Regions from separate parts of the Serratia sp. Res13-Sevr-LER1-36-b genome, predicted to be linked through region 1. Evidence: predicted binding sites of a transcription regulator. Region 1 holds the regulator's gene; each other region holds the start of a gene.
What was found. Region 1 encodes CRP, which controls carbon source genes, mostly activating them, when cyclic AMP is high. Its sites were predicted from a motif close to ATGTGANNNNNNTCACAT; they were not measured.
Positions count from the first base shown of each region.

Region 2: the regulator CRP is predicted to act here: its motif matches at 3,400-3,417, upstream of rbsD (D-ribose pyranase).
Region 3: the regulator CRP is predicted to act here: its motif matches at 4,448-4,465, upstream of deoC (deoxyribose-phosphate aldolase).
Region 4: the regulator CRP is predicted to act here: its motif matches at 3,633-3,650, upstream of IMQ33_RS16555 (glycoside hydrolase family 3 N-terminal domain-containing protein).

Region 1 covers NZ_JADACK010000045.1:5,944-13,991, forward strand. Annotated here, with positions in the region: gene IMQ33_RS25805 (aspartate aminotransferase family protein) at 1-880, shown strand, start outside; gene IMQ33_RS25810 (YccS/YhfK family putative transporter) at 923-2,998, opposite strand; gene crp (cAMP-activated global transcriptional regulator CRP) at 3,055-3,687, opposite strand; gene IMQ33_RS25820 (OsmC family protein) at 4,069-4,476, shown strand; gene IMQ33_RS25825 (LysR substrate-binding domain-containing protein) at 4,479-5,387, opposite strand; gene IMQ33_RS25830 (MFS transporter) at 5,579-6,769, shown strand; gene IMQ33_RS25835 (amidohydrolase) at 6,775-7,953, shown strand; gene IMQ33_RS26445 (ANR family transcriptional regulator) at 8,034-8,048, opposite strand, start outside.
Region 2 covers NZ_JADACK010000011.1:211,958-220,005, forward strand. Annotated here, with positions in the region: gene ravA (ATPase RavA) at 1-1,155, opposite strand, end outside; gene kup (low affinity potassium transporter Kup) at 1,465-3,333, shown strand; gene rbsD (D-ribose pyranase) at 3,500-3,919, shown strand; gene rbsA (ribose ABC transporter ATP-binding protein RbsA) at 3,927-5,432, shown strand; gene rbsC (ribose ABC transporter permease) at 5,439-6,407, shown strand; gene rbsB (ribose ABC transporter substrate-binding protein RbsB) at 6,433-7,320, shown strand; gene rbsK (ribokinase) at 7,383-8,048, shown strand, end outside.
Region 3 covers NZ_JADACK010000020.1:352,014-360,061, forward strand. Annotated here, with positions in the region: gene deoD (purine-nucleoside phosphorylase) at 1-658, opposite strand, end outside; gene deoB (phosphopentomutase) at 725-1,948, opposite strand; gene deoA (thymidine phosphorylase) at 2,023-3,345, opposite strand; gene deoC (deoxyribose-phosphate aldolase) at 3,447-4,226, opposite strand; gene IMQ33_RS15750 (NupC/NupG family nucleoside CNT transporter) at 4,580-5,845, opposite strand; gene IMQ33_RS15755 (TatD family hydrolase) at 6,035-6,829, opposite strand; gene IMQ33_RS15760 (patatin family protein) at 6,826-7,923, opposite strand; gene IMQ33_RS15765 (CsbD family protein) at 7,934-8,048, opposite strand, start outside.
Region 4 covers NZ_JADACK010000020.1:533,910-541,957, reverse strand. Annotated here, with positions in the region: gene IMQ33_RS16565 (LysR family transcriptional regulator) at 1-682, opposite strand, end outside; gene IMQ33_RS16560 (NAD(P)H-dependent oxidoreductase) at 787-1,311, shown strand; gene IMQ33_RS16555 (glycoside hydrolase family 3 N-terminal domain-containing protein) at 1,438-3,471, opposite strand; gene treC (alpha,alpha-phosphotrehalase) at 3,972-5,636, opposite strand; gene treB (PTS trehalose transporter subunit IIBC) at 5,655-7,070, opposite strand; gene treR (trehalose operon repressor TreR) at 7,261-8,048, opposite strand, start outside.

The DNA of each region.
Region 1 (8,048 bases):
GGCTTTCAAGCTCGCTCGCCATTATGCCATCACCCGTCATAGCCCGTATAAGACCAAGATCATCGCGTTTAACAACGCTTTCCATGGCCGTACGCTGTTCACCGTTTCCGTGGGTGGGCAGCCAAAATATTCCGACGGCTTTGGGCCGAAACCGGCCGATATCGTGCATGTGCCCTTCAACGATCTGGCCGCGGTGAAAGCGGTGATGGACGATCACACCTGTGCGGTAGTGATGGAGCCTATTCAGGGGGAAGGGGGCATTACCGCCGCCGATCCTGTCTTCCTCAAGGGCGTGCGTGAACTCTGCGATCAACATCAGGCGCTGCTGGTATTTGATGAAGTGCAAAGCGGTATGGGCCGCAGCGGCAAGCTGTTTACCTATATGCATTACGGCATTACGCCAGACATCCTCACCACCGCTAAAGCGCTGGGCGGCGGTTTCCCGGTGAGTGCGATGCTGACTACCGAAGAGATCGCCTCGGTGATGCAGGTTGGCACTCATGGTACTACCTACGGCGGCAACCCACTGGCCTGTGCAGTGGCAGAGGCAGCGTTGGACGTCATCAACACGCCAGAGGTGCTAAGCGGGATTGAGCAGCGTCACGGGCTGTTTGTTCAGGCTTTGCAGGAGATCGGTAAAAAATACGATGTGTTCAGCGACATTCGTGGCATGGGGCTGTTGATTGGTGCAGAACTGAAGGCAGGCTATCACGGCAAAGCGCGCGATTTTCTCACTGCCGCCGCTGCACGTGGCTTGATGATCCTCAACGCTGGGCCAAACGTGATCCGTTTTGCTCCTTCGTTGGTGGTTGAACTGAAGGATATCGAGGAAGGCATGGCGCTGTTCGAGTTGGCCGTACAGGATGTGATTAAGGCTTAAGTCATTCACCGGGGCCGAACTTCAGCATCGGCTCCGGCAACCTCAGCTTTCCCGCAGTTTGCGCTTCAGCCAGATCCCATGATGTGGGCGCTGGCGCCATGCCAGTGACGAAATGGTATGCATCACGGTCAGGTGAGAAAGGATCCGCCGCAGGTGGCGTTCCATCTCGGTGATCGGCATATCAGGGTGCAGGTCCGGCGGCTTCATGATGCTGTTGCTGGTACTTGGGCCGTCATATTCCAACCGCTGCTGGCAGCTCTGCAAGGCTATCTCACAGGTTTGCAGATACTCCTGAGCCAGCTTGGGCGTCAGCATATAGTGCTCGCGTGCCAGAATGGTCATCGCATTCAGGTGTTCAACGATAAACTGGTTATGGGTGATCCACAGCCGCATATCTGCCAGATAATTCGATTCAAACCCCGGCTCCTGCATCGCCTGATTGAGCGAGGTAAACAGGGCGTTATGCGCCTGGTTGACCTGCATACGCGTGTAGGCCAGTTCACTGGGATCCGGTTCCTGCTCTTCCAGCAATAATCGCAGTGCCGTCTGATCGTGCTCTAGCGCCTGATGGGCGTTTTTACGCAGCAGGCCACTCTGCCACTGCGGCCATAGCCAGATCGTGCCGCCAAACACCAGTACGCAGCCAATAAGGGTATCGATCAGGCGGGGAACCAGGAAATGGGTGCCATTCAGCGCCAGGAGCTGCAAGGTGTAGACGGCAGTCACGGTAAAGCCCATCACCGCCAGCCCGTAGTTTTTCCGCAGGATCAGATAGGCCGCCAGGGTGATCGCCAACATGATGCTCAACGTCACGTTCTCCGGCATCTGCAGTTGCAACAGTCCGGCGGCAATCACCAACCCGGCCAACGTGCCGAGGGCACGGTGCTGGATCCTCACCCGCGTGGCGTTATAGCCGTTTTGACTGACCAGCATGATGGTCAGCAAGATCCAATAGGGTTTTGGCAGGTTGAACAGCATGCCCAGGCTGCTGCCTGCCGCCAGAATGACCCCCAGCCTGGCTGCGTTGCGCAGGGCGTTGGATTTAAACGACAGATAGCTCACCACCGCGGGCCAGAACGGCAGACGTGACTGATTGGCCATCAGATTGCGACGGTAAAGCGGGTGCTGGGTGCGCAGCAGGCGTGCGATGCGGCTGAAGTGGTAATAGCAGAACTGACCAACCGGGTTATCGGCGTGCTGTGAGGCCACTTTTTCCAGCGCCGCCAGCTCATTCTTCATACTGAAACGCGCAGAGTGCCGATGATAGAGAATATCGTCGGCCACCACCCGCAGGCGCGTGGCGATCACCTGGGCGTTGCGGCGGATAATCGCTTCGGCCTGGCTTTGCTCTACCAGCTTTTGCACTTCTTCCGGCAGATGCAGGCTGACGGTAATGTGCTCTTGCAAATCGAGCGCCACCTGAAACGTACGTTGCAGGCGCTTTTGCTCCAGGTTATTGGCATGGGGCAGGAAATTAAGCTGTTGGTATAGCAGACTGATCAGATCCATCACTTTCTGTTGGCGTTGCAACAGCGGCGGCAGGGCAGTTTCTGGATCGGTATGTTGCGTCAGTAATGAGTATTTGGCTTCAAAATAGTCGGCCAACTGCATATACAGCTGGCTTAAGGATTCGCGCATCGGCTGCTCTTTCCACAGCTTGAACCAGGCCCAGGTAAACAACCCGTACCAGGCGGTGCCGACGATATACAGTAAAGGGGCATGCCAGATTGGCACGGTGCCTACCATGCTGAGGGAAAAGATGGCGGCAACCAGTGCGGCTGGTAGCAGGCGGGCATGCAGCGGACTGATCTCACCGCTGACGCCGAGCAACAGCGCCATTCCCAACATCAGTAAGGGCAGGGGAAGCTCCCACAGCAGGGCTTGTTGCAGCAGAAAGCTACTGAGTGCGAATAGGGATCCACCCACGACCAGGCGTTTGAAAAAGCGTTTGTGTGGCGTATCCAGCCCGGCAATGTTGCAGCAGGCGGGCACCAACGAGAACAGCATGCCGAGTTGCAGGTTGCCAATCAGCAAACCAAACGCCACCGGCAGGCACAACACCAGCGTTTGCCGCAGTGCGTAGTTGACTTCCGGGTGGTAGATCAGGCGGCGCCACATGGTTGGCTATTCAGTAGGTAAAGAAACGGCGCATTGCTGCACCGTTTCCCTGGGGATTAACGCGTACCGTACACGACAATGGTTTTGCCGTGCGCGGAGATCAGGTTTTGATCTTCGAGCATTTTCAAAATACGACCGACGGTTTCACGTGAGCAACCGACGATTTGGCCAATTTCCTGGCGGGTGATTTTGATCTGCATGCCGTCTGGGTGAGTCATGGCATCAGGTTGTTTTGCCAGGTTCAGCAAGGTCTGAGCAATGCGGCCGGTAACGTCAAGGAAGGCGAGGTTACCCACTTTCTCTGAGGTGACTTGCAGGCGGTTAGCCATCTGTGCGGACAGGCGCATCAGGATATCCGGGTTAACCTGGATCAACTGGCGGAATTTCTTGTAGGAAATTTCAGCCACTTCACAGGCGGTTTTGGCCCGTACCCAGGCGCTACGCTCCTGGCCTTCTTCAAATAATCCTAGCTCGCCGATGAAATCCCCCTGGTTAAGGTAGGACAGGATCATCTCTTTGCCTTCTTCATCTTTAATCAGCACCGCGACGGAGCCTTTGACGATGTAGTAAAGCGTTTCGGCCTTTTCACCTTGGTGAATCAGCGTACTCTTCGATGGATATTTGTGGATATGGCAATGAGACAGGAACCATTCGAGAGTCGGGTCTGTTTGCGGTTTGCCGAGAACCATTCGCTGTTATCCTCTGTTGTTATCGCTGCCTTGTATCACAGGGGTCAGAGTTCCCTGTAAAACGTGCTTATAGCCCGGTGTTTTAATTGTGGCTATCAACAGGTTTTGAGGCGTGTTATAGAAATACGCTTGTGCTCTAGCATATTAACTTGCAGGGAGAGCTGCAAGCTACATTCTGTTAACAAACCAATATAGGGGCCTTTCCTTGGACGTATCCCTGAAATCGGTGACCTGGAAAGAGTTATTGCGGCTCTGTTTGTAGCACAGAGTGAGGCGGGTGTCTTGTGTTGTCTCGCTTCAGCATGATTAGCATCAGGTTACGTTGCCAGAATGTATGCGAAAGCGTACCCTGTTTTTAAGAAATTAACCGGAGTGTGTAACATGCAGGCAAGAGTTAAGTGGGTAGAAGGGCTGACATTCCTGGGTGAGTCTGCGTCCGGCCACCAGGTGTTGATGGATGGCAACGCGGGCGATAAAGCGCCAAGCCCGATGGAAATGGTGTTGATGTCCGTTGGCGGCTGTAGCGCCATCGATGTGGTGTCGATCCTGCAAAAAGGGCGTAACGATGTGCGTGACTGCGAGGTTAAACTGACCTCCGAGCGTCGTGAAGAAGCACCGCGTCTGTTTACCCATATCAATCTGCATTTTATCGTCACCGGCAAAGGGCTGACCGACAAGATTGTGGAGCGCGCGGTGGATCTTTCCGCCGAGAAATACTGCTCCGTCTCCTTGATGTTGGGTAAAGCCGCCAGCATCACCCACAGCTTCGAAATCCGCGAAGTGGCCTGATCCTACCAAGGGTAGCGCAGGCAGTGGGCACGCAATAAATCAAGAAATCGCCGTGCCGTCACGGTTAGCGGCGATTTCTGTGAATACAGCACGCAATATTGCGCCTGCGGCAGCGTGTCGATAGGCAATGCCACCAGCCGATGCTGCAAATGGAACGGTGCACTCATCGCCCGCGCCACGATAGTCAAATAATCCGCCTCTAACACCATGTTCAAGCCACAGGTCACAGAGTCCGAGCGAATGGGCGAACGGGTCAATTGCTGATAGAAGGTGCCTAACATCGCGCGCAACTGCTGGTAATACCCCATATCGGTTTCCGGTAATAACCACTTGGCCTCACGCAGTTCGTCCAGCGAGGTTGCCTGCGCCAGTGGGTGCCCCTGGCGTGCGATAATGCAAAAAGAGGCGTTGAACAGCGGTTCACGCACCAGATCCTCCAACGGCAGTTCCGGGCTGACGGTACCCACGGCAAAATCCAGGCGGCCTTCGCGCAATGCTGGCAGCAGCGTAGACAGCTGTGCTTCGCGGATCAGCAGATTGGCCTGCGGAAACGGCTGTTTGAAGGCTTCGACCAGATCCGGTAATACCGTCAGGGCGAGTAGCGAAGAGCAGCCAATAGCGACGTTACCTTGCGAATGCTGATTCAACTGCTGGATCTCGTCGGCGGCGCGCTGCAATTCCTCCAGGATCAATTGCATTCGCAGGGCGAAGGCGCGGCCGGTTTCGGTCAGCGTCATTCCTTGGCTGCTGCGATTGATCAACTGGGTTTCCAGGATCTGTTCCAGTTCACGGATGGTACGGCTCACGGCAGGCTGAGACTGCTCCAGCGCGCGCGCCGCCCCGCGAATACTGCCGCTGCGGATCACCTGCTGGAAGACTTTCAACTGTTGTAACTTCGGTAAATAGCGCATTCCCCACCCTATCAATAAAAAGCATCACCCCTTACAAAACTGTATCTTATGCCGCTCGGCAAAAGGCGATAATTTCAGCGTGTTATTGTAAGTGACTGTTATTAAAACTATAAAGTGACCTTGATCACATTATTAAATACGCCGGCCCTGCGGGTGGGCTGCCTGGGTGATAACTTAAAGGGATATCGGCGATGAAAAATCGTTCGCTAATGATTTTTTTGCTGTTTGTGGGCTATGTCGTGGTGTACATCGATAAAACCGTGATGGGTTTTGCGCTGTTACCTATCGAACACGAATTCAATCTACAGCCGGAACAGCTGGGCTACATTACCGGGATGTTTTTCCTGGCGTATTCCCTGTTCCAGATACCGGCGGGCTGGCTCAATGACCGCTTTGGCTTTAAGAAAGTGCTGTGCAGTTCGTTACTGCTGCTGGGGGGATTTGCCCTGTGCTTCGGCATTCTGGGGTTCGGCCTGGGCCTGCTGGTGACGTTCCGCTTCCTGTCCGGTATTGGCCACTCCGGCTATCCGTGTTCCTGCGCCAAGGCGGTAGTGGCGAATTTCCCACTGGAACAGCGCACCTTCGCGCAGTCCATTCTGCTGTCCTCCGCCGGGTTGGCGATGACCGTCGGGCCGCTGGTCGCAGTCTATTGCCTGGATCACATCGGCTGGCGTGGGTCGTTCTCTGCGCTTGGCCTGTTGGCATTCGTGATTGCCGCCTGCATCTTGTGGCTGGTTCCCAATCCGCCACAGGCGGCACCCGCCAAAGCTGGGGCAGCCGCAGCCAACTATAAGGCCCTGCTGAAAAACCCAATCGTGTTGCTGCTGTTTGTGGCGATCTTCTGTATCAACATCCCATCTTACGGCCTGATGGCCTGGCTGCCGAAATTTCTGGTACAGCAGCGGGGAATGCCAATTGACGTTTCCAGCATGGTGGTAGCCGCCGGTGGTCTGGGGATCTGGATCTCTTCACTCGGTACCGGCTGGCTGGTCGGGCGCTACCTGCAAGGGCGTGAGCCGTGGGTGATCTTCTTCAGTTCTCTGCTCAGCGCCTTGTGCATCTGGCTGGTGTTTACCAGCGAATCAGCTCTGACAGCCAGCCTGTTCTTGTTCCTGGGTTATATCTTCCTGATGGCCTCGTTCGTTACCGTGTTTACCCTACCGATGAAGCGCTTGCCTACGGAAGTGATGGGTGCAGCAATGGGGCTGATTAACACCGGCGGCACGTTGGGTGGCTTTGTGGCCCCTATCGCCATCGGGTATCTGATCACCATCAGCCACAACTACATGACGACGTTTATCTTTTTGGCACTGGCTATGGTGGTTTCCGGGCTGGTGATCCTGCCATTGGCGGGCAAAGCACGCCAACCAGCACTGAATTAAGGAGTATGAACATGAACATTGAACAACTGATTGCTGGCGTGGAACAACAGGTATTACAGTGGCGCCGCCACCTGCATGCCAATCCGGAGTTGTCATTCCAGGAAGCGCAGACGGCAGATTACATTGCCGGGCAGTTGGCCAGCCTTGGCCCGTTGAAGATCTCACGTCCTACACCAAATAGCGTAGTGGCCGAATTGCAGGGCGCAGCGCCGGGGCCGTGCTATGCATTGCGCGCCGATATCGACGCTTTGCCTATCCAGGAGGAAAGCGACGAACCTTTCTGCTCTACCCGGCCAGGGGTGATGCATGCCTGCGGCCATGATGCCCACAGCGCGATGTTGCTGGGGGCGGCCAGCGTGCTTTGCCAGTTGCAGGCGCAGTTGCAAGGTTCAGTGCGCTTTATCTTCCAGCATGCCGAAGAAGTGCCACCGGGCGGAGCCCAACAGCTAGTGGATTTAGGGGTTCTGGATGGCGTGAAGATGATCTTCGGCCTGCATGTCATGCCCAACTTCCCGACCGGTGAGGTAGGGATGAAGCAGGGCGTATTCAGTGGCTCCAGCGATAACTTCGATATTGTGCTGCAGGGGAAGGGGGGGCATGGCTCGATGCCGCATCTGTGTATCGATCCGGTGCCGATTGGTGCGGAGATCGTTAGCGCTTTGCAGCAGATCGTGGCACGTAAGCTGGATCCGTTAAATGTACCGGTGTTGACGGTAGCGACCTTCCAGGCGGGTGACAGCTATAACGTCATCCCAGACAGCGCGCGGCTGGCGGGAACGCTACGCACTCATAACCAGGAAGTACGTGAGCGAGTGCCGCTGTTGGTTGAGCAAACCGTCGCTGGGATCAGCCAGGCGCACGGTGCCAGCTACAAGGTTGACTGGACGCGTGGCTATACCATCGGCAATAACCACCCTGATGCCTGCGCGATTGCGCGTGAGGTGGTGGCCGAAGCCGTGGGGCCACAGGCGCTGCGGGAATTGACCTCCGCGATGTTTGGCAGCGAGGATTTCTCCTCCTATCAGGAGAAAGTGCCGGGGTGCTTCCTGTTTATCGGCAGCGGTAACGAGGCGATCGGTGCCACCTACGGCGTGCATAATCCCCGTTTTAAACTGGACGAGGCGGCGATGCAGATTGGGGTGAAACTGCACGTCGGTTTTATCCGCCATCTGTTGATGCGTTAACAACGGTGGGCGCGGTACTAAGAAATTTTCCGCGCCTATAGCTTCACCGATACGCAGTGTCAGATGTACAAATCTGTTGCTTAGCCTATCTCTAG
Region 2 (8,048 bases), on a different contig from region 1:
GCTGCTTTCGATACTCAGGTGGTTAACCTGGATGTCGTGCAGCTGTAGTGGTTTTTGCAGCAGCAGCGTCAAAGTGGTGCCAGTGAGCGGATGCTCCAGCACGTATTGTGGCTTGCGGCTGAACATGCCGCCTTTTTTCACCAGTTGGATGGCCTGGCGATGGCTCTGCTGCTGTTGATGCTGCATCCAGCGGGTGTGGATCTGCTGTAGTTGTATCAACAAGGTTTGTTGCTGGTAGGCCTGTTCGGTCAGCAACTGATCGATTTGTTGCTGTAACAACTTTAATGATGTCCGATCGTGCCACAGGCAATCCTTCAACAGCATTAAATCCAATGGCACGATGGTGTCGCGGCCGCTGAAAAAGGCACAGGCCTGCAGTAAGCGCAGGGATTTCTTCCAACGCCGGTCGGAAACATAAGGCGCCTGTTCCAAAGCGTCTAACCGTTGGCGCAGCAGGAAAATCAGTTCAAAGCAGTTTTCCGGCAGTTTGACCTTATCGATCAGCGGTTGCCATTGATGGAACTCTTCATCGCTGATGCTCAGCGCCTCGGGCACCGGGTTGTCGCTTTCATTCTGGCGGGCCACCAACAGAGAGCGGAAATTCTGCTTATCCTGCACCTTATCAAGCCACAGCCGGATCAGCATACGGTCATACAACGCTTCAAGGCTGCTATCGGCCTCGGGTAATTCATTGGAGGCGGTGACCAGCAGGCGCAGCGGAATGGGCTCTTCACTATTGCCGTTACGGAAACGGCGCTCGTTGATGGCGGTCAGCAGGGTATTGAGGATAGCCGGGCCTGCCTTCCAGATTTCATCAAGAAACACGATCTCGGCTTCGGGCAGATAACCCGCAGTCAGGCGCTGATAGCGGCCTTCATCTTTCAGTGCCTGGATCGACAGAGGGCCAAACACCTCTTCCGGAGTGGAAAAGCGCGTCATCAGGTATTCAAATGAGCGAGCGCTGCGGAAGGCAAATTTCAGCCGGCGGGCGATCAGACTCTTGGCGATCCCCGGTGGGCCGAGCAAGAACACGCTTTCCCCGCACAAGGCCGCCAGCAAGCACAGCCTGATAGCCTCTTGCCGTTCATAAAGGCCGCTCTCCAGCGCACTGCTGAGGCGGGAGATCCGTTCTGCCAGAAGTGTTGATGACGCCATAAAATAGCTCGCGTTGTCCGGAGGTTAGAGCCTGCCACCCAGGCCGACAGCCAATCTTGCTAGAGAATTCGATGATAAACCATCATTATTTTTAGCCTTATAGCTGGTTGATTAGTAAAATTTTTCTATGCTCAACAAGGGGGCTGATTCACATTTTGTTTATTTTTGGGGTCAGATAGTAGAGTAGGCAAGTGCTATAAATGATGCATACTGTGCGCCTTTTACCGGGTGTGACGGATCTTAGAGCCCGTATCTTTAGCCTGATGCTGATGCGTCGGTTGACGGATGATCTAGCAAAAGAAGCAAACTATGAGCACAGAACATAAACAGTCTTTATCGGCGGTTACCCTGGCGGCTATTGGGGTCGTTTACGGTGATATCGGCACCAGCCCGCTCTATACCTTGCGAGAATGTTTTTCCGGCCATTACGGTTTTGACGTCCGTCCCGACGTGGTGTTTGGTTTCCTTTCCTTAATCTTCTGGATGTTGATTGTCATCGTTTCCCTGAAGTATCTCACCTACGTCATGCGTGCGGATAACGCCGGTGAAGGCGGGATACTGACGTTAATGTCTTTGGCTGGGCGCCATACCTCGGCGCGTACCACCTCTTTGCTGGTGATCCTGGGCCTGATTGGTGGCAGCTTCTTCTATGGCGAGGTGGTGATCACCCCGGCGATCTCGGTGATGTCGGCGATCGAAGGGTTGGAGATTGCCGCACCGTCGCTGGATCCCTACATTGTCCCGCTCTCTATTCTGGTACTGACCTTACTGTTTGCAATCCAAAAACATGGCACCGGTAGCGTGGGCAAACTGTTTGCCCCGGTGATGCTGCTGTGGTTTATCGTGTTGGCCGTTCTGGGGGCGCGCAGCATTATCGCCAACCCGGAAGTGTTGCAGGCGCTGAACCCGAAATGGGCCTTCAACTTCTTTGTTGAATATAAGAAGGTATCGTTCTTCGCGCTCGGTGCGGTGGTGCTGTCGATTACCGGTGTGGAAGCGCTGTATGCCGATATGGGCCACTTTGGCAAATTCCCGATCCGCCTGGCCTGGTTCACCGTAGTGCTGCCTTCGCTGGTGCTCAATTACTTCGGCCAAGGGGCATTGCTGCTGAAAAACCCGGAAGCGATCAAGAACCCGTTCTTCCTTTTGGCCCCAGACTGGGCACTGATCCCGCTGTTGATATTGGCCACGCTGGCCACGGTGATCGCCTCGCAGGCGGTAATTTCCGGCGTCTTCTCGTTGACCCGCCAGGCCGTTCGTCTGGGCTATCTGTCACCGATGCGCATCATTCATACCTCGGAAATGGAGTCCGGCCAGATCTATATCCCGGTGATCAACTGGACCCTGTATATCGCCGTGGTGTTGGTGATTGTGGGCTTTGAACACTCCAGCAACCTGGCCGCGGCCTATGGTATTGCGGTGACCGGCACCATGGTATTGACCAGCATCCTGATCACCTCGGTCGCCATCAAGAATTGGCATTGGAATCGCTTCCTGGTGGGGGGCATTCTGGCGATGCTGCTGATTATCGATGTGCCGATGTTCTCGGCGAACGCCCTGAAGCTGTTCTCTGGTGGTTGGTTGCCACTGATGTTGGCCTTGGTGATGTTCCTGATCATGATTACCTGGAAGAGCGAACGCTTCCGCCTGCTGCGCCGGATGCATGAACACGGTAACTCCCTTGAAGCACTGATTGCCTCACTGGAAAAATCACCGCCGGTTCGCGTGCCTGGCACCGCTGTGTTTATGTCGCGGGCGATTAACGTGATCCCGTTTGCTCTGCTGCATAACCTCAAGCACAACAAAGTGCTGCATGAGCGGGTGGTGCTGCTGACCTTGCGTACCGAAGATGCCCCTTATGTGCATAACGTCCGGCGGGTAACGATTGAACAACTGTCCCCGACCTTCTGGCGGGTGGTGGCCAGCTATGGCTGGCGTGAAACGCCGAACGTTGAGGAAGTCTTCCACCGCTGTGGGTTGGAAGGGCTGCCATGCCGGATGATGGAGACGTCGTTCTTTATGTCCCATGAATCGCTGATCCTCACCAAACGGCCGTGGTATCTGTTCCTGCGCGGCAAGCTGTTTATCGCCCTGAGCCGCAACGCATTGCGGGCTGCCGACCAGTTTGAGATCCCGCCCAACCGGGTCATCGAACTGGGAACCCAGGTCGAAATCTAAATCAGGGGCTCAGCATTTGCTGAGCCCTTCTTTTTTAGCTACGCTTTATCGAACGTGAGCGAAACGTTTCGATGGCGATCACATTTCCGCTATTACAGGGTTGTCTTCCCCTGCTGATTTTCTAAACTGACCCAATAGCGAAACGTTTCGCTGCTGGAGTTTACTCATGAAAAAAGGCGTACTACTGAATTCTGACGTTTCTGCGGTGGTCTCTCGTCTCGGCCACACCGATCAGATCGCGATTTGTGATGCTGGCTTGCCGATCCCTGCCGTGACGCCGCGTATCGATCTGGCGCTGACCCAAGGGGTGCCGACATTCTTGCAGGTTGTCGGCGTGGTAACGCAGGAAATGCAGGTAGAGAGCGCCATCTTGGCGGAAGAGATCGTCAAGCATAACCCATCGCTCCACGAAGCGTTGCTGGCCCAACTGACGCAGCTTGGCCAACACCAGGGCAACACCATCAGCATCAGCTATATCAGCCACAGCGCGTTTAAAGCGCAAACCGAACATAGCCGGGCCGTGATCCGCAGCGGAGAATGTTCGCCCTACGCGAACGTAATCCTGTGCTCCGGCGTAACTTTCTGAGGCACCTATGCAACCTTTACTGCAACTGAAAGGGATCGATAAGGCCTTTCCCGGCGTGAAGGCGCTTTCTGGGGCCGCCCTGAGCGTTTATCCCGGCAGGGTAATGGCGCTGGTGGGGGAAAACGGTGCCGGCAAATCCACCATGATGAAAGTGCTGACCGGTATCTACAACAAAGATGCGGGCAGCCAATATTTCCTCGGCAAGGAAGTGGCCTTCAACGGGCCGAAGGATTCGCAGGAAGCAGGGATCGGCATCATCCACCAGGAACTGAACCTGATCCCGCAGCTGACCATTGCCGAGAACATCTTTCTTGGCCGCGAGTTCGTTAACCGCTTTGGCCGCATCGACTGGAAACGCATGTATGCCGAAGCGGACAAACTGCTGGCGCGTTTGAACCTGCGTTACAGCAGCCACCGGCTGGTGGGGGAATTGTCGATTGGCGATCAGCAAATGGTGGAAATTGCCAAGGTGCTGAGCTTTGAATCCAAAGTGATCATCATGGATGAGCCGACCGATGCCCTGACCGATACCGAAACCGCCTCGCTGTTTAAAGTGATCAACGAGCTGAAAGCCGAAGGCCGTGGCATTGTTTATATCTCCCACCGCCTGAAAGAGATCTTCGAAATCTGCGACGATGTGACCGTATTCCGTGACGGGCAATTTATTGCCGAGCGGCCGGTTGCCGAACTGAATGAAGATTCGCTGATTGAAATGATGGTGGGCCGCAAGCTGGAAGAGCAGTATCCACGCCTGAATCTGCCGCGCGGTGAAAAACGCCTGCAGGTGAGCCACGTTTCCGGCCCTGGTGTGCATGACGTCAGCTTTACTTTATACCGCGGTGAGATTCTGGGTGTGGCTGGCCTGATGGGGGCTGGGCGTACCGAACTGATGAAGATCCTGTACGGTGCGGCGCCACGTAAAAGCGGCACCGTCAACCTGGACGGCCATGAGGTGGTAACTCGTACTCCTCAGGACGGCCTGGCCAACGGTATCGTCTATATCTCCGAAGACCGTAAACGTGATGGTCTGGTACTGGGGATGTCGGTGAAGGAAAACATGTCGCTCACCGCGCTGCGCTATTTCAGCCGTGCCGGTGGTGGCCTGAAACATGCCGACGAGCAGATCGCCGTCAGTGATTTTATTCGCCTGTTCAATATTAAAACGCCGTCGATGGAGCAACCGATTGGCCTGCTTTCCGGCGGTAATCAGCAAAAAGTGGCAATTGCCCGTGGCTTGATGACCCGGCCAAAGGTGCTGATCCTCGACGAACCGACCCGCGGCGTCGACGTCGGGGCCAAAAAAGAGATCTACCAGTTAATCAACCAGTTCAAGCAGGAAGGGCTGAGCATCATTCTGGTGTCTTCGGAAATGCCGGAGGTGCTGGGCATGAGTGACCGCATCCTGGTGATGCACGAAGGCCACCTCAGCGGCGAATTCCCGATTGAACAGGCCACCCAGGAAGTGCTGATGGCAGCAGCCGTCGGCAAGCAATACGGCGTAAAGCAGGAGTAATCAGATATGAGTTCACAAAGTGTCGCAGCTAAGCGCTGGTTCAGTAAAGAGTGGCTGTTGGAGCAGAAATCGCTGATTGCCCTGCTGGTGCTGATTGCCGTGGTGTCTTCGATGAGCCCGAATTTCTTCACCGTTAATAACCTGTTCAACATCCTGCAGCAAACCTCGGTGAACGCCATTATGGCGGTCGGCATGACGTTGGTGATCCTGACTTCCGGCATCGATTTGTCGGTCGGATCGCTGTTGGCGCTGACCGGAGCGGTAGCTGCTTCGATTGTCGGATTTGAAGTCAATGCGGTGGTGGCCGTTGCCGCTGCGCTGGCGTTGGGGGCTGCCGTAGGTGCCTGCACCGGGATTATCGTTGCCAAAGGCAAGGTTCAGGCGTTTATCGCCACCCTGGTGATGATGCTGTTACTGCGCGGTGTGACCATGGTGTACACCAACGGTAGCCCGGTCAATACCGGCTTTACCGACGTTGCCGACACCTTTGGCTGGTTCGGGATTGGCCGTCCGTTGGGCGTTCCTACCCCGATCTGGATCATGGCCATCGTGTTTATCGCCGCCTGGTATATGCTGCATCATACCCGTCTTGGCCGCTATATTTATGCGCTGGGCGGCAACGAAGCGGCTACCCGCCTTTCCGGTATCAGCGTCGATAGGGTTAAAATCATCGTTTACTCCCTGTGCGGCCTGCTGGCGGCACTGGCTGGGGTCATTGAAGTGGCGCGCCTGTCCTCTGCACAACCTACTGCGGGTACCGGCTATGAGCTGGATGCCATCGCTGCGGTGGTGCTGGGTGGTACCAGCCTGGCTGGGGGTAAAGGGCGCATCGTCGGTACCCTGATCGGGGCGCTGATCCTTGGCTTCCTGAATAACGGTTTGAATTTACTGGGTGTTTCTTCCTACTACCAAATGATCGTGAAAGCAGCCGTTATTCTGCTGGCGGTTCTGGTAGACAACAAAAGTAACAAGTAACCTCTCCCCTACAGGAATCACGACCATGAAAATGAAAAAACTGGCAACCTTAGTTTCGGCCATCGCATTAACTGCCACTCTGAGCGCTAACGCCTTGGCAAAAGACACCATCGCGCTGGTGGTTTCTACGCTCAACAACCCGTTCTTTGTTTCGATGAAAGAGGGGGCGCAGTTGGAAGCCAACAAGCTGGGTTATAACCTGGTGGTGCTGGACTCCCAGAACAACCCGGCGAAAGAGTTGGCCAACGTGCAGGATCTGATGGTGCAGAACCCGAAACTGCTGCTGATTAACCCAACCGACTCTGACGCGGTAGGTAACGCCATCAAGATGGCCAACCAGGCCAAGATCCCAGTCATTACGCTCGACCGTATGGCAGCGAAAGGCGAAGTGGTTAGCCATATCGCTTCCGACAACCGCGTGGGCGGTAAAATGGCCGGTGACTTTATTGCCCAGAAAGCCGGTGCTGACGCTAAAGTGATCCAGCTGGAAGGCATTGCCGGGACATCTGCTGCCCGTGAACGTGGTGAAGGCTTCCAACAGTCACTGGAGCAGAACAAGTTTAAACTGCTGGCCAGCCAGCCGGCGGATTTCGATCGTACCAAGGGTCTGAACGTCATGCAGAACCTGCTGACCGCGCATCCAGACGTGCAAGCAGTGTTTGCACAGAACGATGAAATGGCTCTGGGTGCGCTGCGTGCATTGCAAACAGCCGGTAAAACGGATGTCATCGTGGTTGGCTTTGACGGCACCGCAGACGGCGTGAAAGCGGTTGAAGGCGGTAAACTGGCTGCCACCGTGGCACAGCGTCCGGATCAGATCGGTGTGATTGGCGTAGAAACGGCAGATAAGATCTTGAAAGGTGAGAAAGTACCGGCGACTATCCCGGTTGATTTGAAACTGGTTACCAAGTAAGTCATCTCCAGCGCCATCGGAACGGGGCGTGACGATGGCGCGCAATTTAAGGGATCCCTGTGATGGAAACAGCAAAGCTGGTGGTTTTGGGCAGCATCAATGCCGACCATATCCTCAATATCAACCAATTTCCCCAGCCGGGTGAAACGGTGATCGGCCAGCAGTATAAGGTGGCCTTTGGTGGCAAAGGGGCTAACCAGGCGGTGGCTGCTGGGCGCAGCGGTGCGGATATTGCCTTTATTGCCTGTGTAGGCGAAGACGATATTGGTGAACGTATTCGCCAACAGCTGGCAACAGATCGCATTGACACCCAACCGATTGAAGCTATCACTGGCAGCACCACCGGCGTGGCGCTGATTTTCGTTAATGCCGAAGGCGAGAACGTGATTGGTATCGATGCCGGTGCCAACGCGGCGGTCACTCCCGATTATCTCAACCGCTATCGGCAACGGGTTATCGATGCGGATGCGTTACTGATGCAGCTTGAATCACCGCTGGAAACGGTGATTGCCGCCGCCAAACTGGCCAAGCAGCACCAAACCCAGGTGATCCTTAATCCGGCTCCGGCCTGTGAGCTGCCTGACGAACTGTTAGCCATGATCGACATGATCACCCCGAACGAAACCGAAGCCCAGCGGCTGACCGGTATCGCGGTGAATAATGACGCTGACGCCGAGCGTGCCGCCAACATCCTGCATGATAAAGGCATCGGCTGCGTGATTATCACC
Region 3 (8,048 bases), on a different contig from region 1:
CAGCGGTGGTCTGCTCATGACGCAGGATATGGTCGGAAACGGTGCAGATGGTCAACGCCGTGCTACCGAACTCTTCATACAGCTCTGCGGCCACGCCGTAGATACCTGCCGCTTCCATCTCTACGCCCAGGATGCCGTACTTCTTCATCACCTGGAACATATCCGGATCTGGCGTGTAGAACAGATCGGCGGAGAAGATGTTACCCACGCGTGCAGGGATGCCCTGAGCAGCCGCAGCGTCTACCGCATTACGCACCATGTCAAAATCCGCAATGGCCGCATAGTCGTGGCCTTTGAAGCGCATACGGTTAACCTGGGAATCGGTGCAAGCCCCCATGCCGATCACCACATCACGCAGTTTGACGTCATCACGCACCGCGCCACAAGAGCCGACACGGATGATTTTCTTCACGCCAAACTCGGCAATCAGTTCACGCGCATAGATAGAGCAGGATGGGATGCCCATGCCGTGGCCCATTACCGAGATTTTACGACCTTTATAAGTGCCGGTGAAACCCAACATGCCACGCACGTTGTTCACTTCCACAGCGCCTTCCAGGAAGGTTTCTGCGATGTATTTTGCCCGCAGCGGATCCCCCGGCATCAGCACTACGTCAGCGAAATCACCCATCTCAGCGTTAATATGTGGCGTTGCCATAATCACTTCCCTCAATTCATTGAAATAAAGACGTTGGCGTGAAGGCCAGCGTCATTAAAAGCGGTATTAAAGCATGGATTTGCCGTAATCCATCGGTGACACGCCAAAATAGCTGGCGACGGTCTGGCCGATGTCGGCGAAGGTTTCGCGATGCCCCAGCGAGCCTGGTTTGACTTTCGGGCCATAGACCAGAACCGGGATATGCTCACGGGTGTGGTCGGTGCCTGGCCAGGTCGGGTCGCAGCCGTGGTCAGCGGTGAAGATGATGATGTCATCCCCTTTCACCAGCTTCAGCAGCTCTGGCAGGCGGCGGTCGAACAGCTCCAGCGCGGCTGCATAACCCGCTACGTCACGGCGATGGCCGTAGGAGGAGTCGAAATCAACAAAGTTGGTGAATACGATGGTGTTGTCACCGGCTTTTTCCATCTCGACCAAAGTGGCGTCGAACAGGGCGTCGATCCCGGTAGCTTTCACCTTCTTGGTGATCCCCACGTTGGCATAGATATCGGCAATCTTGCCGATGGAAACCACTTCGCCGCCCTTCTCATCAACCAGCTTTTTCAGCACGGTCGGAGCTGGGGGTTCCACGGCCAGATCGTGACGGTTACCGGTACGCTGGAACTCACCCGGCTTATTCCCCAGGAACGGACGGGCAATCACACGGCCGATGTTGTAGCCACCTTCGGTCAACTCTTCACGAGCGATCTCACACAGCTCGTACAGGCGATCCAGGCCGAAAGTTTCTTCATGGCAGGCAATCTGGAAAACCGAGTCCGCAGAGGTGTAGAAAATCGGCTTGCCGGTTTTCATATGCTCTTCGCCCAGTTGATCCAGGATCACGGTACCGGATGAATGGCAGTTACCGAGGTAACCCGGCAGGTTGGCACGCGCCACCAGCTTGTCCAGCAATTCCTGCGGGAAGCTGTTGTGCTCGTCTGAGAAGTAGCCCCAGTCGAACAAGACTGGCACACCGGCAATTTCCCAGTGGCCTGATGGCGTATCTTTACCGGAGGAAAGCTCGCTGGCATGGCCGTAAGCACCGATGATTTCAGCGTCTTTATCCAACCCTTCCGGGAACTTGCCAGTGGATTCTTCCGCTGCTTTGCCCAGGCCCAGACGGCTCAGGTTTGGCAGGGTTAGCGGGCCGCTACGGCCCACGTTGGCTTCGCCACGTGCACAGGCAGCAGCAATATGGCCAAGGGTATCGGAGCCTTCATCGCCAAAGCTTTTGGCATCTTCACTCGCGCCAATGCCGAATGAGTCTAATACCATAATAAATGTACGTTTCATCATACTCTCCTGCGTATTCACGCTGAGGGCGACAGCGAAAAGGCCGCTGCCACTCCTGATTCTTTAGACAGAGGTTATTCGGTGATGCGTTTGTAAACCACCGGCGTGACTTCTGGCGCTTTGTCGCCCAGAACCATCGCGCCGCGTACCGCATCTGCTGCCTGCTGCCAGCTCTCTTCGTCGTTGGCATGGATCACCGCCAATGGACGCTGGGTATCGACAGTGTCGCCCAGGCGAGCCACATCGGTCAGGCCCACGCTGTAGTCGATGCTGTCGGTCGCGCGACGGCGGCCACCGCCCAGTGACACCACCGCCATACCCAGTGCACGGGTATCCATCGCGGTAATGATACCTGGTTTCTCGGCATAAACCGGCTTGGTTAACGTCGCGGCTGGCAGATAGCTGTCGTAACGCTCGATAAAATCGCTTGGGCCTTTCTGTGCCGCCACCATGCGGCCAAAGATTTCCGCCGCTTTGCCGTTATCCAGCACCGCCTGCAGTTTGGCGCGCGCGTCAGCATCGTCGGTAGCCAGGCCACCAGACAGCAGCATTTCCACGCTCAACGCCATGGTCACTTCCAGCAGACGCGGATTGCGATATTCCCCGGTCAGGAAGCGTACCGCTTCACGCACTTCGACCGCATTACCAGCGCTGGAAGCCAGCACCTGGTTCATATCAGTCAGCAGCGCGGTCGTCTTGCAACCGGCTCCGTTGGCAACGCCCACAATCGCCTGCGCCAGATCGTCAGAAAGCTGATAGGTCGGCATGAAAGCACCGCTGCCAACTTTCACGTCCATAACCAGCGCATCCAGCCCTTCGGCCAGTTTTTTCGCCAGAATAGAACCGGTGATCAGCGGAATGGAGTCGACGGTAGCAGTGATATCACGCGTCGCGTAGAAACGCTTGTCTGCCGGAGCCAGTGAGCTGGTCTGGCCGATAATCGCCACGCCAACGTCTTTGATGATCTTACGGAACGCGTTGTCGTCCGGGAAAATATCAAAGCCAGGGATCGCTTCCAGCTTGTCCAGCGTACCGCCGGTATGACCCAGACCACGGCCTGAAATCATTGGCACGTAGCCGCCACAGGCTGCCACCATCGGGCCAAGCATCAGCGAAGTCACATCGCCCACACCGCCGGTGGAGTGTTTATCCACAATCGGGCCGTTCAGCGACAGGCTTTTCCAGTCCAACACCGTGCCGGAATCACGCATTGCCATGGTCAGCGCCACGCGCTCTGGCATGGTCATGTCGTGGAAATAGATGGTCATCGCCAGTGCAGCAATCTGCCCTTCTGACACCACGTTATCGCGAATGCCGTTAATGAAGAAGCGGATCTCGGCTTCGCTCAACGGTTGCCCGTCACGTTTTTTACGGATTATTTCTTGTGCCAAGAACAAAGTAGCCCCCTGTTTTAGCTAAATAGAGTCATTCGATACGCCTGCGCGCTGCGTTAACGGGGCCGCTTGGCAGCCCCAACGCAACAAGACGTGAGTGAAAATCAGTAACCGTTACCAGCGGCTTGGGTGCTATGCCCCAGCGTGGTCAGCAGGCTGGCTAACAGGCTCGACGCACCAAAGCGGAAGTGGCGCGCATCGGCCCAGTCTTCTCCCAGCAGACGCCCGGCAAGTTGCAGATACTGTTGAGCATCTTCTGCGGTACGCACGCCACCGGCTGGCTTGAAGCCAACGGTTTTGCCTACGCCCATATCACGGATCACGGTCATCATCAGCTCAGCGCTTTCCAGCGTGGCGTTGACCGGCACTTTACCGGTAGAAGTCTTGATAAAATCAGCCCCGGCCTTGATGGAGATCTCGGAGGCTTTACGGATCAGTTCCGCCTGCTTCAGCTCACCGGTTTCGATGATCACTTTCAGCAGCACGTTGGCAGCAGCACAGGCTTGCTTGCACTGTTTGACCAGTTCAAACCCGACTTCCTCGTTACCGGCCATCAGGGCACGATAAGGGAATACCACGTCAACTTCATCGGCACCGTAGGCGATGGCTGCACGGGTTTCTGCCACAGCGATGTCGATATCATCATTGCCATGCGGGAAGTTGGTGACGGTGGCGATACGGATATCTGGCGTCCCCTGCTCACGCAGCGTTTTGCGGGCAATCGGGATAAAACGCGGATAGATGCAGATGGCGGCAGTATGGCCTGCCGGGCTGTTCGCCTGACGACACAACGCGATCACTTTCTCGTCGGTGTCATCTTCGTTCAGCGTGGTTAAATCCATCAGGTTCAGCGCGCGTTGCGCTGCTGCGGTTAATTCGGTCATAAAACTCTCCAACTGAGCATTCTGATGTTGGCGAGCGGACTTGGTTCCTTGAAGATAGCGCGCGGGATAGTCTTCCCACGCCAGCAACTGAGATCCTTCTCACCGCACATAGCCCTTCGATTTTCGCATAGCCAGCAATCGCTATTTGAACACGACCACTCTGGCATATTTGTGTTCTGATTCACACTACACAGGATAGCACTGTAACAGGACTGAATTATATGTGAAGATCATCACAAAATAACGCGATATTGTTCACAAATTCACTAAAGAGACGGCGGTCATTAGGCGAATGCCCTTTTTGCAGGCAACCAGGCCCCTTCAGGAACCTGGTTGTTGATATCAAGTATAGCTTACAACGCCAGGAAGAATCCGGCGATGGTGGCGCTCATCAGGTTGGATAAGGTACCGGCGGCCACCGCTTTTAACCCGAAACGAGCAATGTCGTGACGACGACCTGGAGCCATGCTGCCTAGACCACCCAGCAGGATCGCTACGGAAGACAGGTTGGCAAACCCACACAGCGCAAAGGAGATGATCGCCTTGGTGTGCTGTGACAGCACCTGTAGCCCCTCAGCAGCCACCACGTCATCCGGACGCAGGTAAGCACCAAAGTTCATGTAGGCCACGAATTCGTTAACGATCACCTTCTGGCCGATAAACGAACCCGCCACCATCGCTTCACTCCAAGGCACACCAATCAGGAAGGCGATCGGCGAGAACACCCAGCCCAGGATCAGTTCCAGTGACAGCTGTGGGAAATCGAACCAGCCACCAATACCGCCAAGAATACCGTTAAGCAGCGCGATCAGAGCGATAAATGCCAACAGCATCGCCCCCACGTTCAGTGCCAGTTGCATGCCAGAGGCCGCACCAGAGGCAGCGGCATCGATGACGTTTGCCGGGCGCTCGTCTTCGGCGATCAGCTTCATCGCATCGGCTCGGTCTTGGGTATTTTCGGTTTCCGGCACCATCAGTTTGGCAAACAGCAATCCACCCGGTGCGGCCATAAAGGAAGCGGCGATCAGGTATTCCAACGGTACGCCCATCTGGGCATAGCCCGCCAGCACGGAACCGGCTACCGAAGCCAGGCCGCCGCACATTACGGCAAACAGCTCCGACTGGGTCATGGTGGCGATATAAGGGCGCACCACCAGCGGCGCTTCGGTCTGCCCCACAAAAATATTGGCCGTGGCTGACAGCGATTCGGTCCGCGAGGTACCCAACAGCTTATGCAAACCACCGCCCAAGAGCTTGATCACCACCTGCATGATGCCCAGGTAATAGAGCACCGCAATCAACGAGGAGAAGAACACAATTACCGGTAACACACGCAGGGCGAACACGAAGCCGCCACCGCCGAACACTTCAAACATTTTGTCGGAAACCAGGCCACCAAAGATGAAAGAGATGCCCTCGTTACCGTAAGCGATGACGTTTGCCACCCCTTCCGACATGCCACCAAGAATACGGCGCCCGATCGGGACATAGAGCACCAGCGCGCCAATGCCAATCTGGATGATAAACGCGCCGAGTACGGTACGCAGTTTAATAGCGCGCCGGTTGCTGGAAAGCAGCACCGCAATGGCGATCAAGACCACCATACCGACCAGGCTCATGAAGAGTTGCATACGAGTATGTCCCTGTTGCGAAGAAGAAATACCCCCGGCCCGCTGGATAAAACGGGTTGCCCAAGGGCGATAATGGGACGCAATTATACTGAGCGAGGCGGGATGAGACTCGTTTTATGTCACAAATATATACAAGTAGAAGCAACTGAAAATCACACAACGTGATTCAAGTCACATTTAAAGTGAGAGGTGTGGATCCAATGCAAACAGGGATTGGCTATTTTGTTGTAGCTGTTCGGCAATCTCATCGGCAGATTCAGGCCGTAGTTGGCAAAGCACCTGAAACACCTCCGCAGCCCGTTCAGGCCGGTTCGGCTGCCCTTGATAACCCGCCAACGGCATGTCCGGTGCATCGGTTTCCAGCAACAGCGAGGTCAACGGCAACTGCGCCATCACCTGACGGGTTTTCTGCGCCCGCTCGTAGCTGATCGTGCCGCCAACGCCAATGTAATAACCCAGGCGAATAAAGGCCTGCGCCTGAGCCAGACTGCCAGCAAAACCATGCACTACGCCACGGCGCGGTACCTCGGTACGACGCAATGCGGCAGCCAACTGATCGTGGCTACGGCGGGAGTGCAGGATCACCGGCAAATCATACTGTTTTGCCAGCTTCAGTTGTGCCTTGAGCAACGCCTGTTGGCGTTCAAACTGCGGCTCGGCCATATACAGATCCAACCCAATCTCCCCCACCGCCACCAGCTTATGCGGCTTGCTTGCCAGGTAACTTGCCAGTTGTTCAAGCTGCTCATCATGGTGCTGAGCGATATACAGCGGGTGTAACCCCAGCGCGGCAAACAAAGGAGTATGTTCGCGCGCCAGCTTGAGAATACGCACAAAGCGATCGGCCGTGACCGCTGGCACAATAATTTGCTGCACCCCGACTTGCGCGGCCAATGCCAGGCTCGCCTGCTCATCCCCGCTGAAAGGCGGGAAATCAAAGTGGCAATGAGTATCCGTAAAGGCGTAACTCACAGCACATCTCCGTCACCTGGCAGGATGATTTTTGGTGGCGCTTCAGGCTGCACGGCATGGCCCTGCGGGTTAAGCACATCGGTAATAATCGGCGAAGGCATCCGCACGGTTTCCGGCTGGATCAGACGACGGGAAAGTGATGTTGTTACCGTCATGCCATCGTTCTTTTCCTGCTCCAGCAGCCAGTGGCCTACCGTCGCCAGGAAATAGCGCCCACAACGGCGGCCCAGATGATAATCGCGATTCAGCGCAGGCAAACGGCTGCCGAGCGCATTGCTCGCCAGCGGCTTAGGCGGGAATATTTCGAAGATGCGCAGTTTACCGGGGGGTTTTTCAATAAATTGCTGGATGCGCAAATAGCTCTGCTCATGATGCTGCAACAGCCGCACCATTTGCTGCAGGCTGCTTTCACCCAGCCATTGCTCCATGCGTTTCATCCACTTCGGCGTATAGGCCATCTGTGAAGGCACGGTGCGGATCACCACGATGGTATCCGCCCCACGGCGATAGGCCTCTTCGACCGGGATGGCATCGCTGATGCCGCCATCCTGATAGCTGATGCCATCCAGCTCTACGCCCATACGATAAAACCCGGGGATGGCGCTGGAGGCCTTGATAGCCGGTAACCAGCTATCCCGTGCCGCAGGGAGATAAACCGGCGTAAAGTCATCGCTGCGACAGGCACACATCAGAAATTCACGGCCATTAATCAGCTGCTTTTCCGCCACGTCAAAAGCCAACGGCAACTGTTGCGAGGTGATATCCAATAACCAGTCGAGATCGATAAGATGCCCGCCACGCACAAAGCGCAGCGGGTTAAAGAAATTGGCAGAGGTGGTGTAGCGGGTGATCACCCGCCGTGCGTAGCCCATCTGGCCACAAATAAATGCCGAGAGGTTCTGCGCACCGGCAGAGGTGCCAATCATCAGATCAAAAGGGTTAAAGCGTGCGCGCTGGAATTCATCCAGTACGCCGGCGGTAAAGATACCGCGCTGTCCGCCGCCCTCACACACCAGCGCCATTTTACCGGGCCGGTATGGTTTATACGCCAGGGGTTCTATATTACCGAGCGTGATGGGTATTCTGTATCCCAACCCCGTATCCTCAATGTGGCCGTTTTCCCGAGGATACCTCTTCTTGCTCTCTTCCGTAATCTTCTTGTAATACGCCAGAGAGGCAGTCATTGCTCCCTGCCAGCCACAGGCCGTCATTGCCGGAA
Region 4 (8,048 bases), on a different contig from region 1:
ACATCTCCGGGCTGTTGGCAGTCAGTCGGCCATGCAGATCCAGCGTTTTGTGTGCCAGTGGCCATTTTACATTACGCCCGGTGGCCGGATTGCGGTGCAGCAGGCAGCTATGTTGCAGCAGATCTTCCGGCACCAGCGGTGTGCCATGTTGGGCAAGGTAACCGGGGGCGGCAACCAATAGCATCTGCATCGGGTAGAGCGGGCGTGCTACCAGCCGGCTATCGGGATCGACCTGGCTGCCGATGCCCACATCAAAGCCTTCACCGACCAGGTTCACCACCCGGGCATCTAGCGACAGATCCAGATCGATCATCGGGTAGCGTTGTAAAAACTCAGGGATCAGCGGCATCAGTACCTGGCGGCCAAAGCCAGGGATCATGCTGACGCGTACGCTACCGGCAGGAGGGAGTTGTGCGCCCCCGGCCAGCTCCAGCGTGGCGGTCAGCGCTTGCCATAGCGGTGCTACCTGTTCCAGCAGGGCTTTGCCTTCGTCAGTCAGCACCACGCTGTGGGTGTTGCGTTGGAACAGCCGCAACGCCAGCTTCTCTTCCAGCACGCGGATATTTTTGCTGATCGCTGCCGGGGTCACGCCCAGTTGCCGTGCAGCAGCGGAGAAGTTTTGTGTCTGAGCGGCGCTGAGAAACGCCGGTAACAGGCGGTGCACGTCAATCGGCAGCGACATAGTGGTTGATACTTTAGGTTGAAGTTAATGTGCCTGTTTACAGACTACACCGGAAACGGAGTAAATGAAAAAATGGCTTACTTTCGATAAACAAGGATTTCCCCATGTCGCGTATTTTAGTGTTGGCCGCTCACCGTTTCCCTGACGACTCCCGTATCAATAAAGCGCTGATCGAGGCGCTGCGTCCTTTACCTAACGTCACCGTGCATGAACTGATGCGCGTTTACCCTGACTACCAGATTGATGTGGCCCGCGAGCAGGAACTGTTGCAGGCGCACGATGTGGTGGTGATGCTGTTTCCGTTCTATTGGTACAGCTCACCGGCGATCCTCAGCGAATGGCAGGATGCGGTATTAACCCATGGTTTCGCCTATGGCAGCGAAGGTACCCAACTGCAGGGTAAGCCTTTGCAACTGGTGGTCAGCACCGGGGGCAACGCGCAGGCCTATTCACCGGCAGGGTATAACCGCTATCCGGTGGCCGACCTGCTGCGGCCGTTTAACGCCGTCGCTAACCTGACTGGCATGGATTACCTGCCGCCACACCTGGTGCAGGGCGTATTTGATATGAGCGATGAAGTGTTGGCTCAGGAAGTGACGAAGGTAGTGAAACTGGTACAGAGTTTTTAAGTTCGGGGACATCGTGAACACTTAACACCGAAGTTTGCTGCTCGGTGGTAAGTGTGGCCCCCGCTTGATGACTAGCTCGGGCTACTCCCTCTCCCTTTGGGAGAGGGTTGAGGGTGAGGGGCCGTATTACAGAATACCCGCGCCGATTGGGAACAGCGGATCGACAGAATCGTGCGGCACGTCCTCTTTCTGGTCCAGCACCGCCTGCCAGCTGGATGGCAGCTCAAACGGTAATTTACCCTGTGCCTTGCTCTTGCCGGTGATCACATCCAGCACCGCCTCATCGGATGCGCCGAAGTTGGCCAGCAGTACGTCGGTTTTATCCACGATGTTGGTCAGGATTGCCGGGCGATCGAGGTAAACGGAAATCACCGTTGGAATGTTGAGCGCCTTCACCTGTTTGATCAACTGATAGTCTTCACTGCCGCTGTAAGTGCCAGCTTTCTGATCCAGCACCACGGTATCGGCATCGTCAAAGCCCAGTTGGCCGAAGTTGACCGAAACGCCAAACGGGTAGTGCGGATCGTTCTGATGCGGTGTATCTACTCGCAGGATGGCGATCTCTGCCTCCTCCGGCGTAGCGACGACTTCCAACCCATAGCGTGCCGCCACGGTAGCGTTGACGTTATGCAGGAACACCTTCTTGCCGCTCAGCGCCAATGGCAACAGGGAGTTATTATTCTGCAACAGGATCTGCGCACGGCGCTGTGCATCATCCCCTTTCTGCTGGAACTCCGCGTTGCCGACAATTTTCACCGCTTTGGCTTCGTCCACGTAAGGTTTCTCAAACAGCCCCAGCTCAAACTTCTGCTGCAAAATACGCGTGACGGAAGCGTCGATAGTGGCGATCGGCAGCTGTTGTTGGTTGATGGCTTCTATCAGATCGCTGGGATCGCTGGTACCACCGAACTGATCGATCCCGGCTTCCACCGCTTTCACTACACGTTCCTGGCGGGTGAGGTTCTCAACGCCCCACGACATGCCGATCCCGGCAGCCCAAGGCGAGACTCCGGCGGCGATGTCGGCATCGCTGATACCGGTGGCGCATTTACCTTCGCAGCTTTCCAGGATGCCCCAGTCACTCAGCACTACGCCGGTGAAGCCAAAGCGGCCACGCAGCATCTCGGTCAACACCTGCTTATTAAAGCCAAAACCCACTTCTTCAATCAGCTGATCCTTGTACCACAGGTTGATCGGTTGGCCGTAATAGGGCATCACCGAGGCCACATTGGCGGCAAACGCCCCTTCAAACGGTACCAGGTGGTATTCCAGATTCTCACCTGGGTAAACCTGCTCTTTGCCAAAGATGTTGTGTGGATCCAACCCGCCAAGCTGTGGACCGCCACCGGCAAAGTGTTTTACCACGGTGATGACGCTGTCTTGGGTCAAGCCTTTATCACCATGCTGGAAGCCTTCGATATAGGCTTGTACCTGGCGTTTGGCGAGCTGGTTATCCTCACCAAAGGTACCGTTGATACGGCCCCAGCGCGGTTCGGTGGCAAGGTCGGCCTGCGGTGATAACGCCATATGGATGCCAACGGCCCGGTATTCCTGACGGGCAATATCACCAAAGGTTTTGGACAGTGCCGTATCATCGATTGCCGCCAGGCCGAGCGGTTCCGGCCATTGTGAGAAACTGCCTGCCGCGACGCTGGTGGCATTAGGATCGTTAACGAAGTGGTTGCGCGGGTCGGTACTGATGGTCACCGGAATACCGAGGCGAGACTTCTCGGCCATTTCCTGCAGCGCATTGTTATCGGCGGAAATATGCTGTGGATCGCCTGCCATACGGGTAATGAAGGTGTTGACGAAGCGTTGGTTAACATCTTCTTCGGCGGCGCTGATATCGACGCGGCCAGCACCATCGAGGCCAATGGTACCATGCATCATGGCACCGGCTTTTTCTTCCACGTTCATGCGGGCGGTCAGGTCGCGGGCGCGGGTGGCGCTATCAAGACGCCAGTCTTCATAAGGGTCTAGCTGGCCGTTTTTATTCAGATCTTTAAATTTCAGCCCGTCGACGGTAAGCGTGGGAATATTTCTGCTCTCCAGCTCCGCCTGATTGCTCGGAGTAATCTTGGTGTCATTATTGTCACAGCCGGTCAATCCGGCGGCAAATAAACCACTGACTATAAATATCGACTTCCTTTTGATGGTCATAAAAATGCTCCATTTCACGAGAGGTAAAAAGGCCGATGGGAAAAATCAGTCTGGTGGTTTATTTAAAAATAGTTATATTTATTATGTATTTATTGTTTTAATATAATTTTTTCCTATTATTACATGTTTTTTTTACAGCGTGAAATAAATCTATTTACGATTTGAGATATCCTTCACATTTTGATTTGGATGCAGATCTTTTCACGCCTGAAATAGCGTAATGATGATTTAGGCAGAAATTTAGGGAAGTTAAGTGAAAGCAAGAATAATTGTACTGGGTGACTTATTTATTCGGGGAATAATAAAGGTCAGTTACTTGGTGTTAAATATATGATTCAACGGCAGGGCGTCGCGGTGTGATCCGCTGCTTGTTGGCCCCTGCCTGGCGCTGAGTAACAGAGAAAGTGTTCCCAGCGCCAATTTCATTGTTCGATCCATGCAAAATTATTGTTTTTAAAACAATTATGTATAGATTTTAGCAAACAACTCCCGGTGACCAATCAGGACTCCAGCAGCCACCAACTCGCTTCGAAAGGCCGCAAAACTCCGGCCCGTGGCTGCTCTACAGCATCCATATAGTTGCTGATCAGTGGGCGCCACAGTTCAGAAAATTCAACGCCTGCGGCATCCCATGCCAACGGTTCGCGGCTCAGGTTCGCAACGACCAGCAACCGTTGCCCATTCCAGCTACGTTGATAGCACCACAATGCCGGGTGAGCCGGGGCCAGATCCTGATAGTCACCGTGAGTCAGCAGCGGATACTGCTTGCGCAGGGCGATCAGATGGCGATAAGCGTAAAACACCGAATCCCGATCGGCCAATGCCGCCGTGGCATTAATCTGCGGGTAGTTCTCTGCACAGGCGATCCACGGCGTACCGGTGGTGAAGCCAGCGTGGGTTGTTGCGTCCCACTGCATCGGCGTACGGCCATTGTCCCGTGATTTGTTGGCCAGAATAGCCAACAGTTCGTCTTCGTTTCTTCCCTGAGCCTGCAGTTCGGCGTACATATTCAGGCTTTCCACATCGCGATAGCTTTCGATCTGCTGGAAGCCCGGATTGGTCATGCCGATCTCTTCACCCTGATAGATATACGGCGTGCCCTGCATACCGTGCAGCACCATCGCCAGCATCTTGGCAGCGGTGACTCGTAGCTCGCCCTCGTCGCCAAAGCGCGAAACGATGCGCGGCTGGTCGTGATTACACCAGAACAGCGCGTTCCAGGCGCGGTTATGCATGCCTTGCTGCCAGTGGTGGAAAATCTGCTTCAGTTCGACGTAATCCGGCGCGGCCAACGTCCATTTCTGCCCGTTGGCATAGTCCACTTTCAGGTGGTGGAAGTTGAAGGTCATCGACAGCTCGGCACCGCTTTGCGCCGCATACTGCTGGCAATGCTCTAGCGAGGTTGAAGACATCTCGCCCACGGTCATCAGGCCGCGTGGCTGGAACACGTCGCGGCTCATCTCCTGCAAAAACTCGTGAATGCGCGGGCCGTCGGTGTAGAAACGGCGGCCATCGCCCTGGCTATCGCTTGGGAAGTCCTGCTGCTTGGACACCAGGTTGATTACGTCAAGACGCAGCCCATCCACGCCTTTGTCTGCCCAGAACTGGCACACTTTTTTCAGTTCTTCGCGCACCGGCGGGTGTTCCCAGTTCAGGTCGGCCTGCTCGGTAGCAAACAGGTGCAGGTAGTATTGGCCGCTGTCGGCGTGCCATTGCCAGGCGTTGCCGCCAAACTTGGAACGCCAGTTGTTGGGCAGGGCATCACCTTCGCCATCGCGCCAGATGTAGAACTGGCGTCGCGGGCTGGCAGGATCCTGCGCAGCCTTAAACCACGGATGCTCGGTGGAGGTGTGGTTAAACACCATATCCATCACGATACGGATACTGCGCTGGTGGGCCTGCGCCACCAGGTGTTCGAAGTCGGCCATGGTGCCGTAAGCCGGATCGATGGCGCAGTAATCGGCGACGTCGTAGCCATTATCGACCTGAGGCGAGACATAGACCGGCGTTAGCCAGATGGCATCGACGCCCAGCTCTTGCAAATAGTCCAGCCGTTGGGTCACCCCGGCCAGATCGCCATAGCCGTTACCGGTGCTGTCCTGGAAGCTCTTCGGATAGATTTGATAAATAACGCCGTTCTGCCACCAGGGAATTACATTGCTCATAAAAAAATACCTTTCAGTTTAAACCGGTAACTCGCCGCGGCTGGCTTTGCGTTTGTAAACCATCATGGTCAGCAGCAGCGGGATCACCACGGCCACCAGGATGGCTACCGAGTAGATCAGCCAGAACTGCGGTTGGATAGACAGGATGCCAGGCAGGCCGCCCACGCCGATGCCGTTAGCCATCACGCCGGTCAGGCCACAAATCAAGCCTGCGAAGGCGGAGCCGATCATCGCGCACAGCATAGGGAAGCGATATTTCAGGTTGATACCGTACATGGCTGGCTCGGTCACGCCGAGATAGGCGGAGATAGCGGCCGGTACGGAAATCTCACGTTCGTTGGCCTTGCGGCTGACGATGATGATGCCCAGCACCGCCGAGGCCTGCGCAATATTGGACAGGGCAATCAGTGGCCAGACTGGGGTGCCGCCCATGCTTTGGATCATCTGCATATCGATCGCCAGCGTGGTCTGATGCACCCCGGTGATCACCAACGGTGCATACAGGAAGCCAAACAGTGCCGCGCCGATCGGGGCGAAACTGCCGGTCATCACCCACTTCACCGCCCAGGCTACGCCATCGCCGATCATGCGGCCAAACGGACCGATCAGCGTGTGTGCCAAGAACACGGCCAGCAGCAGAGAAACCACCGGCACCACCACCAGATACAGATAATCCGGCACGATCTTTTTTAGACGGGTTTCGATCCAGCCCAGCGCCATACCGGCGAGGATCGACGGGATCACCTGTGCCTGATAGCCCACTTTCTCAATGGTGAACCAGCCAAAGTTCCATACTTCCGGCACTTGCTGGCCGAGCAGGTAGGAGTTCATCAACTGCGGGGAGACCAGGGTGATCCCCATCACGATGCCGAGCACCGGGGTACCGCCCATCTTCTTCACCGTTGACCAACAGATGGCCACCGGCAGGAACATAAAGATGGCTTCGCCCAACAGCCACAGGAAGTCGTAAATGGTTTTCCAGGCTGGGTGCATTTGGGCCAGCGTTTGGCCGCCGGACATCGGGATATCGCCGATCACGTTGCGGAAACCCAAGATCAAACCGCCGCTGATTAACGCTGGCAGCAGTGGGAAGAAGATCTCGGCGAAGTGGGAGATGCCGCGTTCGAACCAGGTCATGTTTTGGCGAGCGGCCAGCTTGGCCTGCTCCTTATCAGCTTCGTTGATGCCGGTGGTGGCAATTAACGCCTGATAGTAATCACCAACTTCGGGGCCAATCACCACCTGGAACTGCCCGGCGTTGGTGAAGCAGCCTTTGACCATGCGCAACTGCTCAATCTCTTTCGGCTTGGCCTTGGCGGGATCGTTAAGAACGAAACGCAGGCGGGTAATGCAGTGGCTGACGGTGGCGATATTCTCGCGGCCACCCACCAGCACGATCAGGCGATCGATGTCCTGCTGCTGAACTTTGCTCATTATGGCACCTTTGTTATCAGTGAGGCTCAGAGGTATTGATGTTTTTAAGCTTAGTCACTTGGCCGTGGTTATTAAATGGGAACGTTCCCAACTTGCGGTAAGGATCACAAAACGAACAACAAAGCTTCAGGTAGCGTCACAACGAATTCTGGCTACGATACGAAGGGAGCACCGCATGGTGCACCCGTCGTCAGGCAAGTTTGCAGGGGATAATGATTTGGCGGATGCTCAGTTCACCACTCAACTGGCCCAGCAGCTGAAGGGCCGCCTGCTGCCCAGCGGTGCCATAGCCCAACTCAACGGAAAATGTCTCTGGGAACAAAAAGTTGAGCATCGGAGTGTTACCGATGGCGCACACCTGGATTGGCGTAATCTGTTGCTGTTGCAGGTACTTCATCGCACCTAGCGCGATGGTATCAGAGGCACATACCAGCGCGGTGGTTTGTGGTTCAATCACGTTGGCGGCCTGTTGGAAACCGCTCTGATAGCTCAGTTCTCCCAGTGCCACGACCGGCGAGATCTTCTGTTCGCGACAGGTATCCAGATAGGCCTGATGGCGACGCATCCCGGTAGTGGCATCGGATTCTTGTACGCCAAGGTAGCTGATATGGCTATGACCCTGCTTGCGTAAGCGCTGCATCAGCAGTTTCACGGCACCTTCATCGTCATAACAAACCGAGGAGATCCCCGGATATTCGCGGGCGACCACCACCATCTTTTCCTGCCACGGTTTGAGCATGGCGCCAGTCAGGCCGGTAAAACCGAACAGGATCACGCCGTCGACGTTACGCTGGCGCAGTACGTTGAGGTGCTCCTCTACCAGCCGGGTCTCAAACTGGCTTTCCATCACGATCGGATCGAAGCCCTGCTGATACAGCAGCGGCAGCATGGTGCGCACGGCCTGATTTTCCGAAGGGGAATCCAGACGGGAAACGATAATGGCGACCACTTTGTCGCTCTGGCCGCGCATGGCACGCG